DNA from 2 places in the Streptomyces hawaiiensis genome. Region 2 is predicted to be linked to the other one. Evidence: riboswitches for the same ligand, from Rfam matches in the RefSeq annotation. Region 2 holds a riboswitch; the other holds the start of a gene.
The links. Region 2 has a riboswitch for thiamine pyrophosphate ahead of thiO (glycine oxidase ThiO). Riboswitches for the same ligand answer to the same signal wherever they lie in the genome.
Positions count from the first base shown of each region.

Region 1: another riboswitch for thiamine pyrophosphate. It lies ahead of CEB94_RS29175 (thiamine ABC transporter substrate-binding protein); the one in region 2 lies ahead of thiO (glycine oxidase ThiO).

Region 1 covers NZ_CP021978.1:6,288,886-6,293,287, reverse strand. The annotation lists gene CEB94_RS29180 (ABC transporter permease) at 1-1,064, opposite strand, end outside; gene CEB94_RS29175 (thiamine ABC transporter substrate-binding protein) at 1,103-2,140, opposite strand; TPP riboswitch at 2,265-2,371, opposite strand; gene rlmN (dual-specificity RNA methyltransferase RlmN) at 2,411-3,517, opposite strand; gene CEB94_RS29165 (hypothetical protein) at 3,686-4,231, opposite strand; gene CEB94_RS29160 (acyl-CoA thioester hydrolase/BAAT C-terminal domain-containing protein) at 4,332-4,402, opposite strand, start outside.
Region 2 covers NZ_CP021978.1:2,445,174-2,449,575, reverse strand. The annotation lists gene pknB (Stk1 family PASTA domain-containing Ser/Thr kinase) at 1-748, opposite strand, end outside; gene CEB94_RS11295 (thiazole synthase) at 842-1,639, opposite strand; gene thiS (sulfur carrier protein ThiS) at 1,642-1,842, opposite strand; gene thiO (glycine oxidase ThiO) at 1,839-3,011, opposite strand; TPP riboswitch at 3,009-3,120, opposite strand; gene CEB94_RS11280 (avidin-fold protein) at 3,173-3,523, shown strand; gene CEB94_RS11275 (NAD(P)/FAD-dependent oxidoreductase) at 3,556-4,402, shown strand, end outside.

The DNA of each region.
Region 1 (4,402 bases), 3.8 Mb from region 2:
CGCGTGAGCGCGACGGCGGCCAGAGCGCCGATCAGCACGGCGATGAGCGTGGCGGCGACGGCGTACGACAGGGAATTGCCGATCGCCTCGATCGGCGGGACCAGGAACACTCCCCCGTCCTCACGGGTCAGCGCCCGGTAGTAGCCGAAGCCGGGCGGGCCCAGGGACCGCTGCACCAGCACCGCCAGCGGCAGCACGAGCAGCACGGCCACGGTGACGAGCACCCCGCCCAGCAGCGCCCACTGCCCCGCGCCGCGCGGCCGGCGCGCGGTCGCGGAGGCGTCCATCAGCCGCAGCGCGGTCTCCCGCCGCCGCACGGTCCAGGCGTGCACCGCGAGGATCGCGCCCACCGCGACGAACTGGATCATGGTCAGTACGGCCGCGGTGGACAGGTCGAAGATCTCGGACGTCTGCCGGTAGATCTCCACCTCCAGGGTGGAGAAGGTGGGCCCGCCGAGAATCTGCACGACGCCGAAGGAGGTGAAGGTGAACAGGAAGACCATGAGCGCGGCGGCGGCCACGGCCGGGGCGAGGGCGGGCAGGGTGACCTGCCGCCAGGCCCTCAGCGGGGACGCGCCGAGCATCCGGGCCGCCTCCTCCTGCCGCGGGTCGAGCTGCGCCCAGAGCCCGCCGACGGTACGGACGACGACCGCGTAGTTGAAGAAGACGTGCGCGAGCAGGATCGCCCAGACGGTGGTGTCCAGCCGTACGCCCCACAGTTCGTCGAGCAGCCCGCCCCGCCCGACCAGCGCCAGGAACGCCGTACCGACGACGACCGTCGGCAGCACGAACGGGACGGTCACGACCGCCCGCAGAACCTGCTTGCCGGGGAAGTCGAAGCGCGCGAAGACGTAGGCGCCGGGGAGCGCGACGAGCAGCGTGAGCGCGGTGGAGACGAACGCCTGCCAGGTGGTGAACCACAGCACGTGCCGGACGTCGGACTGCGCCAGCACCTCCCCGATCCGCCCGAGGTGCCAGGTCCCGTCGGTCTTCAGGCCGCGCGCGACGATCGCGGCGACGGGGTAGGCGAAGAAGACCGCGAAGAACGCGACGGGCACGGCCAGCAGACCGAACCGCGCCGCCGCGCCTCGCCTGCGAGCGGCTACTTCAGTACGAGTGAGGTCCACGACTTGACCCACTGGTCACGGTGGTCGGCGATCTTCGCCGGGTCCATGGTCTCCGGGTCCTTCGCCTGCGGCCCGTACTTCACGAACTCAGTCGGCACCTGGGCGCCCTCGCGCACCGGGTACACGAACATGTTCATCGGCATGTCCTCCTGGAACCGCTGCGTGAGCAGGAAGTCCAGGAACGCCTTGCCGCCCGTGGGGTTCTTCGCGTTGCTGAGCAGCCCGGCGTACTCGACCTGCCGGAAGCAGGTGCCCTCGGCGACCCCGGTCGGTGCCGTGCTCGGCTTCGGGTCGGCGAAGACGACCTCGGCGGGCGGCGAGGAGGCGTACGACACGACGAGCGGACGGTCGCCCTTGGCCTTCTTGCCGCCGGCCGAGCCGGAGAACTCCTCGTTGTAGGCCTGCTCCCAGCCGTCGACGACCTTCACGCCGTTGGCCTTGAGCTTCTTCCAGTAGCTCTCCCACCCGTCGTCGCCGTACTGCGCGGCGGTGCCGAGCAGGAAGCCGAGGCCGGGCGAGGAGGCGGAGGCGTTCTCGGTGACGAGCAGGTTCTTGTACGCGGGCTTGACGAGATCGTCGAAGCTCTTCGGCGGCTGGATCTTGTGGTCGGCGAAGTACTTCTTGTCGTAGTTGACGCAGATGTCGCCGGTGTCCACGGGCGTGACCCGGTGCTTGTCCTGGTCGACGCGGTACTCCGCCTTGATCCGGTCGGCGCCCTTCGCCTCGTACGGCTGGAAGAGGCCGTTGTCGAGGGCGCGCGACAGCAGCGTGTTGTCGACGCCGAAGAAGACGTCGCCCTGCGGGTTGCCCTTGGTCAGGATGGCCTTGTTGACGGCCTGCCCGGCGTCGCCGTCCTTCAGGACGTCGACCTTGTAGCCGGACTGCTTCTCGAAGGCCGCGATGACGTCCTTGGACGCGGCCCACGAGTCGTGGCTGACGAGCGTCACGGTCTTGGAGTCGCCGGACCCCTGACCGCTGTCGGACGACCCGCACGCGGCGAGAGTACCGACCATGCCGAGCCCGACGACCACCGCCGTCAGCCGCTTTGCGTTGATGCTCACTGAATTCCTCCTGGAGTGACCAGGAGAAGACGCGGCCCTGCCCGGGACTTCCGAGGTCCCGGGCAGGGCGCAACAGCTCGAGTGGTGACCGATCTCCCTACCCAGAATGACCTGGGCCAGGTTCGGAGGGTCTGCGGCCGTGTGCCGCACTCTCAGCGCTGTGGCGCTCCCCTGTCGGAATATGCAGGTGTCGAATATGAAGGTGTGCTTACGACGGCCAGACTACCGTTCGGTGGCCGCGAGCTGACCACACGCCCCGTCGATCTCCTGACCACGGGTGTCCCGGATCGTCACCGGCACACCGTGGGCGGCGATGGCCTCCATGAACGCCTTCTCGTCCTCGGGCCGTGAGGCGGTCCACTTGGAGCCGGGCGTCGGGTTCAGCGGGATCAGGTTGACGTGCACCGGCCTGCCCTTGAGCATCCGGCCGAGCCGGTCACCGCGCCACGCCTGGTCGTTGATGTCCCGGATCAGCGCGTACTCGATGGACAGCCGCCGCCCGGACTTGGCGCTGTACTCGAAGCCGGCGTCCAGCACCTCGCGGACCTTCCAGCGCGTGTTCACGGGGACGAGGGTGTCGCGCAGCTCGTCGTCGGGGGCGTGCAGCGAGATGGCGAGGCGGCACTTGAAGCCCTCGTCGGAGAACCGGTGGATGGCCGGGACGAGCCCGACCGTCGAGACGGTGATGCCGCGCTGCGAGAGCCCCAGCCCGTCGGGCTCGGGGTCGGTGAGCCGCCGGATGGATCCGATGACCCGGTTGTAGTTGGCGAGCGGCTCGCCCATGCCCATGAAGACGATGTTGCTGAGCCGCGCGGGACCGCCGGGGACCTCCCCGTCCCGCAGGGCCCGCATGCCGTCCACGATCTGGTGCACGATCTCGGCGGTGGACAGATTCCGGTCGAGACCGGCCTGCCCGGTCGCGCAGAACGGGCAGTTCATCCCGCATCCGGCCTGCGAGCTGATGCACATGGTCACCCGGTCCGGGTAGCGCATCAGCACGGACTCGACGAGCGTCCCGTCGAACAGCCGCCACAGCGTCTTGCGGGTGGTGCCCTGGTCGGTGGACAGATGCCGCACGACGGTCATCAGCTCGGGCAGCAACGCCTCCTGCAGCCGCCCCCGGGCACCGGCCGGAATATCGGTCCACTGCTCCGGATCATGCGCGTACCGCGCGAAGTAGTGCTGCGAGAGCTGCTTGGCACGAAACGGCTTCTCCCCGACAGCGGCTACGGCCTCCTTGCGCTCGGCAGGAGTGAGATCGGCGAGATGCCGCGGCGGCTTCTTGGCTCCGCGGGGGGCTACGAAAGTGAGTTCTCCGGGTGCAGGCATAACCCTCCCAGTGTCGCAGATCAACTCGGGGAGCCCAGGCCGGAGAGGGGTGGGGGTGGTCACCTGTGGGTGCCGACTGTCAGCGTTGGTCGGTCTCGGACGGCCCAGGGGGCTCGCGGTCGCGATCACCGCTTTACGAGTTCGAGCCGGTCCCTAAGCGGACAACTCTCAGGTGTCCGCGCCGTTGGTGGTCGGCAGGAGTGCGGCCAATTCGGCGTCGTCCGGGCGGTGGGCCGCCTCGGCTGCCTTACGCAGAACTGCGCGGTCGACCTTGTCCACATCAGCGATTAGACGAATCACCACGCCGTCGTCGGGCACCGCGTATTCGTGGCTGTCACCGGCCTTGCGGTACCAGGCGTCGCCGTCGTGCTCACAGGTGACCTGCTTCTCTGACACCTCGCCCAGCGGCTGCTTGGGGCAGCTCTCCGCCGTCATCGTGCCATGCCCCACGAAGAGGCCGAACTTGGTGGCACCCTTCTCGGACCGATACGCGGCAACGAACTCGTCGTTGTACTCGCCAACCGACTCCTGGAACACGGTGTAGCCGGAGACCTTGGTGACATAGACGAGTTCCGGCGCGACCCCCCAGTCTCCCGCGGCGGCGTCAAGGTCGGCGCTGTCGGCGGCCGTACCGCCGCTCTTGTCCGCGTCGCATCCTGTAAGGAGAACGGGCAACAAGAGAAGGGGGAGCAGCGCACGCGCGGGTCGCATCATGCGCACATCCTTTCGCATGGGCATGCCACAGGCACAGCACTTTCTGGATTCCCTCAGATCCCGACCAGGCCGGTCACGGCACAGCCGACCTGGTGCGCGATCAACCACCGCCGAGCAGATCGAGGATGTGGGGCCACGCCGCCTCGCCCAGGAGCGCGTCGGCTTCAGCTG
Region 2 (4,402 bases):
GCTCGTCCAGCTCGTAGGCCAGACCGGGCACGGCGGCCGAGGGCGGCGGCACGTCCTCGTGCAGGTGCTTGTAGAGGATCACCGCGGGGGAGTCCCCGTCGTGCGGCTTGTCGCCGGTCAGCATCTCGTACAGCATCACGCCGCACGCGTACACGTCGACGCGGGGATCGGCGGTGCCGTCCTCTATCTGCTCCGGGGCGAGGTACGCGACCGTGCCGAGGACGGTGCCGGTGGTGTTCGTCACCGTGTCCACGGCCCGGACGAGTCCGAAGTCGGCGACCTTGACCCGGCCGTCGTCACCTATGAGGACGTTCTCGGGCTTCATGTCGCGGTGCACGAACCCGGCGCGGTGCGCGGCGCCCAGCGCGGCCAGCACCGGCTCCAGGATGTCCAGGGCGGCGCGCGGCTGCAGGGCCCCGCGCTCGCGCAGCACGTCGCGCAGGGTGCAGCCCGCGACGTACTCCATCGCCAGGTACACGTACGAGCCGTCGGTGCCCTGGTCGAAGACCTGCACCACGTTCGGGTGGGCCAGCCGGGCCACGGACTTCGCCTCGCGGATGAACCGCTCGACGAACGAGGCGTCGACCGCGAGCGCGGGGTGCATCACCTTCAGCGCGAGGACCCGGTCGAGCCGGGTGTCCACGGCCCGGTAGACCGTGGCCATCCCGCCGACCGCGATCCGCGCGTCGATGCGATACCGGCCGTCGAGCACCTGCCCGACCAAGGGGTCCTGAAGGGTCGTGTCCACGCAGGCGAGTGTACGAGCCACGACCGACAGCCCCGTCCCCCCGGCGGTTTTCGCGGCGGGACTGCAGCCGACCTGTGACGTGTGTCGCGCGCCCTACCGGAACGCGGGCCGCTCCGGGTCCAGCGCGGGCATGCCCTCCGTCGGTGAGGAGGCCTCCGCGAAATGCCGCCGTGGGATACGCCCGGCCCGGTACGCCAGCCGCCCCGCCTCCACGGCATGCCGCATGGCGTCGGCCATCAGCACGGGCTCCTGTGCCCGCGTCACCGCCGAGGCGAGCATCACAGCCGCACACCCCAGCTCCATCGCCAGCGCCGCGTCCGAGGCCGTACCGGCGCCCGCGTCCAGGATCACCGGCACGCGCGCGTGCTCCACGATCAGCTGGAAGTTGTGCGGGTTGCGGATCCCGAGCCCGGAGCCGATCGGCGAGCCCAGCGGCATGATCGCCGCACAGCCCGCGTCCTCCAGCTTCCGCGCCAGCACCGGGTCGTCGTTGGTGTACGGCAGCACCGTGAACCCGTCGTCGACCAGTGTCTCGGCGGCCTCCAGTGTCTCGATCGGGTCCGGCAGCAGGGTGCGCTCGTCGGCGATGACCTCCAGCTTGACCAGGTCCGTGCCCAGGGCCTCGCGCGCGAGGCGGGCCGTGAGGACGGCCTCGCCGGCGGTGAAGCAGCCCGCCGTGTTGGGCAGCACCCGGATGCCGAGCCGGTCCAGGACGGACAGCACCGAGCCGTGCACCGAGGCGTTCACCCGGCGCATCGCGACCGTCGTCAGCTCCGTCCCGGACGCGACCAGCGACCGCTCCAGCACGTCGAGGCTGGGCGCCCCGCCCGTGCCCATGATCAGACGGGATGTGAAGGACGTACCACCGAGGACAAACGGATCATCGGCCATGGTCAGCCTCCTTGGACGGCGGTGAGCACTTCCACGCGGTCTCCCTCGGCGAGGGATGTGGCGGGCCACCGCGTGCGCGGGACGACGGTTTCGTTGAGGGCGGCGGCCACGCCCGAGGGCGAGGCGGTGAGCGACTTCACGACGGTGTCGAGAGCGGTGCCGGGCCGGACGTCCCGGGGCTCCCCGTTGACGGAGATGTTCATGCGGGCTGCTCCGTGAGTGCGGTGGCGGGGCTGAAGCGCTTCGGGCTGAAGGGGCGGGCCTCCTCGGGGAGTTCACCCGTCGCCAGGACGTGCGCCATGGCGTCGCCGGTCACCGGGGTGAGCAGGACGCCGTTGCGGTAGTGCCCGGTGGCCAGCAGCAGGCCCTCCAGACCGGTCGGGCCGAGCAGCGGCGCGTTGTCCGGGGAGCCGGGCCGCAGTCCGGCCCGGGTCTCGGTGAGCGGCAGCTCGGTGATGCCCGGGACCAGCTCGTGCGCGTCGCGCAGCAGCTCGTACACGCCGCCCGCGGTCACGGTGGTGTCCCAGCCCAGCTCCTCGCTGGTGGCCCCGACGACCAGTTCACCGCTCGCGCGCGGCACCAGGTAGACGTGGCTGCCGCGCACCACCGCGCGCACGGTCCGGCTCAGGAACGGCCCGTGCCGCTGCGGCATGGTCAGCCGTAGGACCTGCCCCTTCACCGGGCGCACGGGAGGCAGCACATCCTGCGGTACGCCCGCCAGCCGCCCGCTGAGGCTGCCCCCGGCGAGCACCACCTGCCCGGCGGCCGGCTCGGTCCCGTCGGCCAGGACGACACCCGTGACCCGGTCCCGTACGACGGTCAGCCGCTCCGCCCACACCCGGTGGAAGACCACGCCCGCCCGCTCGCACGCGGCGACCAGGGCACCGGCCAGCCGCCGCGGGTCGATCTGGTGATCGCCGTCGACCCGCAGCCCGCCGCGCACGCCCGGCGCGAGCATCGGCTCCAGGCGCCGGCACTCGCGCCCCGACAGCCACTGCGACTCCAGGCCCGACTGCTGCTGCAGGGCGTGCAGTTCGCGCAGGTGGGCCCGGTCGTCGGCGTCCAGGGCCACGGCGAGGGTGCCGCAGCGGCGGTAGCCGAGGTCCTGGCCGGTCAGCTCGGTGAGCTCGGCGGCGAAGTCCGGGTAGCGCCGGGCGGAGGCGAGGTTCAGGCCGAGCAGGGTCTGCTCGCCGTAGTGCAGTTCCGTGACGGCGGCCAGCATGCCGGCGGCCACCTGCGCGGCTCCGCCGCCCGGCTCGGGGTCCACGACGGCCGTGGCGAACCCGCGTTGCGCGGCCCGCCAGGCCGTGACCAGGCCGATGATCCCGCCCCCGATGACCAGGACGTCTGACGATGTGGACGTAGGCGACATGGGCGTCCAGCCCCTCCCTTCGCCGGCATGACCCGGATCAGGTTCGTACGGTCGGAGGCCGCCAGCCTCCCTCTCAGCCCGGTGCGTCCGGGCTCCCGCGAGTGCTTTACGTTGGCCACCCTAGCCCGATGCCGTGTGCCGCAGTAAGGGAGCCTCCGCCCATGGCCCGATCCCTCGACGGTCTCGTCCTCGCCCCGGTCGCCGACCAGGCACCGGGCCAGGTGGGCACCCGCACCCGGTTCACCTACCACGAGCGGGAGGGCGAGATCTGGGCCGAGTACGCGGGCGGCGACGTCGTACGCGGGCATCTCGTGGGTACCCGGGAAGGTGACCGGCTGGACTTCCGGTACGTCCAGCTCAAGCGGGACGGCACCACCTCCTCGGGGCACTGCGTGTCCACGGTCGTGGAGCTGCCCGACGGGCGGGTGCGGCTGGAGGAGACCTGGGAGTGGGAGTCCCGGCGGGGCAACGGCACGAGCGTTGTGGAGCAGGTCACGGCGCATGAGCACTGACTGACAATTCGTCAGGTGTCTATGGTGATCAGGTGAGCGAGCAGACGCAGGAACCAGGTTCGTCCGCGCCGCGGCGCGTCGTCGTGGCGGGTGCGGGCATGGCCGGCGTGCAGACCGCCGTCGCGCTGCGTGAGCAGGGCTTCGCCGGCGACGTGATCCTGATCGGCGCCGAGCCCCACCAGCCCTACGACCGGCCCCCGTTGTCCAAGGCCGTCCTGCTCGGCAAGTCCGAGGGTTCCGCCTTCGACGTCGACTTCGAAGCCCTCGGCATCGAACTGCGGCTCGGCTGCGAGGTACTGGGCCTGCGCCCCTCCGACCACGAGCTGGACACCGAGGACGGGCCCGTGCCGTACGACGTCCTGGTCGTCGCGACCGGCGCCGAACCGGTCGGGCTGCCCGGCGCGGAGGGCGTGCCCGGCGTGCATCTGCTGCGCACCCTGGACGACGCCGAGCGGCTGCGGCCGGTGCTGGCCCGCCGACACGCCATCGTGGTCGTCGGCGCGGGCTGGATCGGCGCGGAGTTCGCCACGGCCGCCCGCGAGGCGGGCTGCGCGGTGACCGTCGTGGAGGCCGCCGAACGGCCGCTCGCCGGGGCCCTGCCCGCCGAGGTCGCCGCCCCGATGGCCGGCTGGTACGCCGACGCGGGCGCGGTCCTGCGGACGCACGCGCGCGTGACGCGCGTCGAGCCGGGCGCGGTCCTCCTGGACGACGGCTCGCGGCTGCCCGCGGACGCGGTCGTCGTCGGTATCGGCGCCCGCCCCGCGACGGCCTGGCTGGCCGGCTCCGGGATCGAGCTCGGCTCCCACGCGGAGATCGTGGCCGACCAGCATCTGCGCACGGCCGTGCCGGATGTGTACGCCGTCGGCGACTGCGCCTCCT